Regions from separate parts of the Micromonospora sp. ANENR4 genome, predicted to be linked through region 2. Evidence: riboswitches for the same ligand, from Rfam matches in the RefSeq annotation. Region 2 holds a riboswitch; the other holds the start of a gene.

Region 1 (2,195 bases), on a different contig from region 2:
GCGGCCGGCCGCCTCGTCGTGCCGGGGCGTGTGCGGTCGGGTCAGACCGCGCGCCCGGCCCGGGACCCGGCACCGCGGTCGCGGTGGATCCGCGCGGCCGCCTCGTGCATCGCGCGGCCGAACAGCTCGGCCTGGTCGCCCATGTTGCCGAGGCGGGCGGCGAGCGCGTCGGCGTCGGCCCGGGCCGACGCGCTGACCCGGTCGTCCAGCTCGGACAGCGCGGCGTTGGCGGCGGTGACGAGGTGTCCGCAGAGGACGTCGAGGGGCTCGCCGGCCAGCTCCGGGTCGATCGTCACGGACTCGAGCCGGCCACCCTGGACGGCGACCGCGCGAACCCGGCCGCCGGCTGCGGTGCCCTCGGCGAACAGCAGCTCACCCGGCTCGCCGTCGGCATGCGCCGAGGCCCGGGAGCGCATCGCGGTGAGCGCCTGCTGCGTGCGGGTCAGCAGCTCGTCGATGCTCGCGGCCGCCGAGAACGGGTCGTTGGTCATATCCGCGCTTTCTTCACGTCTTAGCCGAGCATGCGTGACCCTAGCAACCGGCTCCGACGAATCGCGGTCACCGGCCGGTCCGGGTCGCGTCCCGGCCCCGCGAGCAGGCCGGACACCGGCCACGCGGCGTGTCGCGGACGGCCGAGCGCCCGGCCGGGGCGAACCGGCCGGGCGCTCGGACGAGGTCAGCGCAGGCGCAGCTGCTGACCGGGGAAGATCAGGCCCGGGTCGTCGCCGACCACTGCCCGGTTGCGCTCGTGCAGGGCACGCCAGCCGCCGTCGACGCGCTGCGCCACGGCGATCTCCGACAGCGTGTCCCCGCGCCGGACCACGTACGTCCCGGCAGCGGAGGACGGCCGCGGCACCGCCTTCGTCGTGGCGCGTTCCGGCGCGGCCTTCGTCGCGGCGGCCCGCTTCGGCGCCGCCTTCTTCGGTGCCGCCTTCGTGGTCGCCCGCTCGGACCGGGTCGCCGCGCTCGCCGAGCCGCCCTTCTTGCCGCAGACCGGCCACGCGCCGATGCCCTGGCCGCGCAGCACCTTCTCCGCCACGGCGATCTGCTCGGACCGGCTGGCCAGGTCGGCGCGCGCGGCGTACTTCTGGCCGCCGTAGCCGTTCCAGGTGGCGCGGGAGAACTGGAGCCCGCCGTAGTAGCCGTTACCGGTGTTGATCTTCCAGTTGCCGCCGGACTCGCAGCGCGCGACCGCGTCCCAGTTGACGCCCGCGCTGGCCGGAGCGGCCGGGCCGAAGAGGGTCGCGGCGCCGACGGCGGCGCCGGCCAGGACCGCCCCGAGAGCGGTACGGCGGCTTCGGGCTGAGTATTCAGTTGCCATGTGGATTCCTCCACGCCGACGAGGTGAGCTGTCGGGTTCGGGCCGAGGAGCCCGGCCGCCGGTGGCGGCTTCACCCCGAGGTGACGATGCACCGTGGAACGTGTGGTTCCCCCGCTCCCGCACGAGGTTCGGTTACCGGGGCCGGCGGCGGGATTTGGCGTTTCCGGCACTCGGTGTCCGCGTCTGCGAACGAAACCGACGCTAGGAGCGATTTGCGACGATCGTCCACTTCTTGTGACGCTCTTCACCCGGCCGGGCGACCGGCGGCGGCGCTACGGTGGCAGGGCCAGGCAAGATCACGGGAGGGCTTGACGGATGACCGATCACGGACACGAGCTGACCTTCGGCGGCTTCATCACCCCCGCCGCCGCGCAGCCCGACCAGGTGGTGGCGCTGGCCCGGCTCTGCGAGCAGGTCGGGCTGGACCTGGTCACGTTCCAGGACCACCCCTACCAGCCGGGCTTCCTGGACACCTGGACGCTGATGTCCTACGTGGCCGCCGCGACCGAACGTGTCCGCCTGGCCGGAAACGTCCTCAACCTGCCGTTGCGCCAGCCGGTGGTGCTGGCCCGCAGCGTCGCCAGCCTGGACCTGCTCACCGGCGGCCGGGTCGAGCTCGGGCTCGGCGCGGGCGCGTTCTGGGACGCGATCGAGGCGGCCGGCGGGCGACGCCTGTCCCCCGGCGCCGCCGTCGAGGCCCTCGACGAGGCGATCCGGGTGATCCGCGAGGTCTGGGACACCGACCGTCGCGGCATGATCCGCGTCGACGGCGAGCACTACCGGGTGGTCGGCGCCAAGCGTGGCCCGGCGCCCGCGCACCCGGTGGGCATCTGGGTCGGCGCGTACAAGCCGCGCATGCTGCGCCTGGTCGGCC
Region 2 (2,195 bases):
CAGCCGGTGGCCGGGAACCAGATCTGCCGGTTCCAGATGACGTAGTAGATGCCCAGCCGGTCGGCGTTGCGGATGAGGAACGCGGCCACCTCGTTGCCGTACCGGCGGGTGTCGTTGTTGTGCCAGGGCGCGAAGCCGCTGTTCTGGAGCGACCAGTCGCACGCCTTGCCCTTGGGGTGCTCCCACGGCCCGCCGGGCCGGTAGCAGCCCACGAAGCGCTTGAAGCCGGCGCGCCGGACCTCCTTGTACGCGTGCAGCGTGCGCGGCGTGACGCAGCCCGAGGTGGTCGGGTCGTCCTCGCTGCACGACTCGGCCTTCCACCCGCCGTCGGAAGTGCGGCCGGGAGCGATCTTGGCGACCGGTGAGGTGGCGGAGACCAGGCCGCCGGTGAAGCCGAGACCGCCGACGAGCTTCAGTGCGCGCTCGGCCTGCACCTTCTCGCGCTCCATCGCGTTCTTCTGCTTCTCCTGCTCACGCACCTCGGCGTCGAGCGCGATCTTGGCCTGCTCGGCGCGGGTCTTGACCGCGTTGATGGCGGCCAGGCGCTGCGCGTTGAGGAGGTTCAGCTCGTCCAGGGCGTTGACCCGGCGGACGAACGAGTCGGGGGAGTTGCTCTCCAACAGCATCGCCATCGCACCCATCCGGCCGGTCCGGTAGGACTGGGCGGCGAGCTGGTTGACCTGCGGGCTGAGCGCGTCGAGTTCGGCCTGTGCCGTCTTCACCTCGGCCGCCAGCCGCCGCTGGCGGTCCTGGGACTTGGCGAGCTTCGCCTTGGCCTGGAGGAAGTTCCGGTTGGCGGAGTCGATCGCCTCGGTGATGAGTGGCGGATCGCCGTCCTCCTCGTGGCCCGAGGGGGTGCCGGGGGCCGCCGCGGCGGGGGCCGCGGTCGCCGGGTTCGGGCCGGCCAGCACTGCTAGCGAGGCCAGCACGGCCACCACGGGTGTCAGCCAGCGGCGCAGGGGTGCCGTCACAGTGTTCCCTTCCGTCGGCCGCCGACCGGGTTAGCTGACGGGTTCGGGACGGAAGTGGCCCCTACCGCTGTCGCGGATTCACCCCATGTACCTGGTTCCCCGGTTCGCCCGTGGGCGATTGGGCGGCGGCACCGCTGGCGCCGGTGCGCGCCTTCGGCGGTGACCGGCAGCGAGGTTACCTGACAGCACTCGTGAGGATCTACGTCCGGAAGCCGACCAATAGCGAGATTTCGCCGTGGCACACCGTGACCAGCGTCGCGTTTAGATTCGATGGTCACGCTGCGGAGTGTCACCATGCGGCCTCCGTACTCTTCCCGCCGCCGAGCGCCTCCAGTGCGTCGTCCCGTCCGGCCGGCGGCCGGGGCGCGGCGGGCGCCGGCTCCGCGCCGGGCGAGCGCCGCCCGGCGGTGGTCACGATCGCGGCCAGTCCGGTCGTCAGCGGTACGGCGGCGATCAGGCCGAGCGTCGCCACCGCGCTGCGGACGATCTCCTGGGCGAGGAACTCACTGGTGAGGATCTCGCTCACCGGGCGGGAGTCGGCGACCAGGAGGAGCAGCAGCGGCAGTGAGGCGCCCGCGTACGCCAGCACGATGGTGTTGACGGTGGACGCGATGTGGGCCCGGCCGACCCGGGTCGCGGCCCGGTAGAGCTGCCGCCGGGACAGTCCGGGGTTGGCGTGCGCCAGTTCGGTGACGGTGGCCGCCTGGGTGACCGTGACGTCGTCCAGCACGCCCAGCGAGCCGATGATGATGCCGGCCAGAAGCAGTCCGTGCAGGTCCACGCCGCCCTGGAACATGGACAGCGTGGTGGCGTCCTCGCTGCCGAAGCCGGTCAGGTGGGTGGCGGACGTGGCGAGCAGGCCGAGCACGCCGGTGACCACCAGGCTGCCGAGCGTGCCGAGCACCGCGACGGACGTCTGTGCGGTGATCCCGTGGGTCAGGTAGAGCACCACGAACATGATCAACGCGGCGCCGACGATCGCGACGAGCAGCGGCGGCTGGCCGGCGCCGATACCAGGCAGCACGAAGCCGAGCAGGATGGCGAAGCTGGCCACCAGGCCGCCGAGCGCGGCGAGCCCGCGCCACCGGCCGAACGCCACGATCGCGGCGGCGAACAGCACCATCAGCCAGATCAGCGGCGTACCGCGCTGGTGCTCGGCGATGTTGTAGGACTTCACCGCCGGGTCGGCCGGGTCGGTCAGTTCGACCAGGACGACCTCGTCGC

The links. Region 2 has a riboswitch for cyclic di-AMP ahead of IRY44_RS02575 (hypothetical protein). Riboswitches for the same ligand answer to the same signal wherever they lie in the genome.
Region 1: linked by a shared signal. The riboswitch ahead of IRY44_RS05465 (transglycosylase family protein) and the one ahead of IRY44_RS02575 (hypothetical protein) in region 2 are both predicted to bind cyclic di-AMP.

What each region holds. Positions count from the first base shown of each region.
Region 1 is NZ_JADKYQ010000002.1:487,594-489,788, reverse strand. It holds gene IRY44_RS05470 (YbaB/EbfC family nucleoid-associated protein) at 42-491, opposite strand; gene IRY44_RS05465 (transglycosylase family protein) at 677-1,321, opposite strand; cyclic di-AMP (ydaO/yuaA leader) riboswitch at 1,320-1,465, opposite strand; gene IRY44_RS05460 (LLM class flavin-dependent oxidoreductase) at 1,637-2,195, shown strand, end outside.
Region 2 is NZ_JADKYQ010000001.1:531,161-533,355, reverse strand. It holds gene IRY44_RS02575 (hypothetical protein) at 1-971, opposite strand, end outside; cyclic di-AMP (ydaO/yuaA leader) riboswitch at 975-1,106, opposite strand; gene IRY44_RS02570 (YibE/F family protein) at 1,261-2,195, opposite strand, start outside.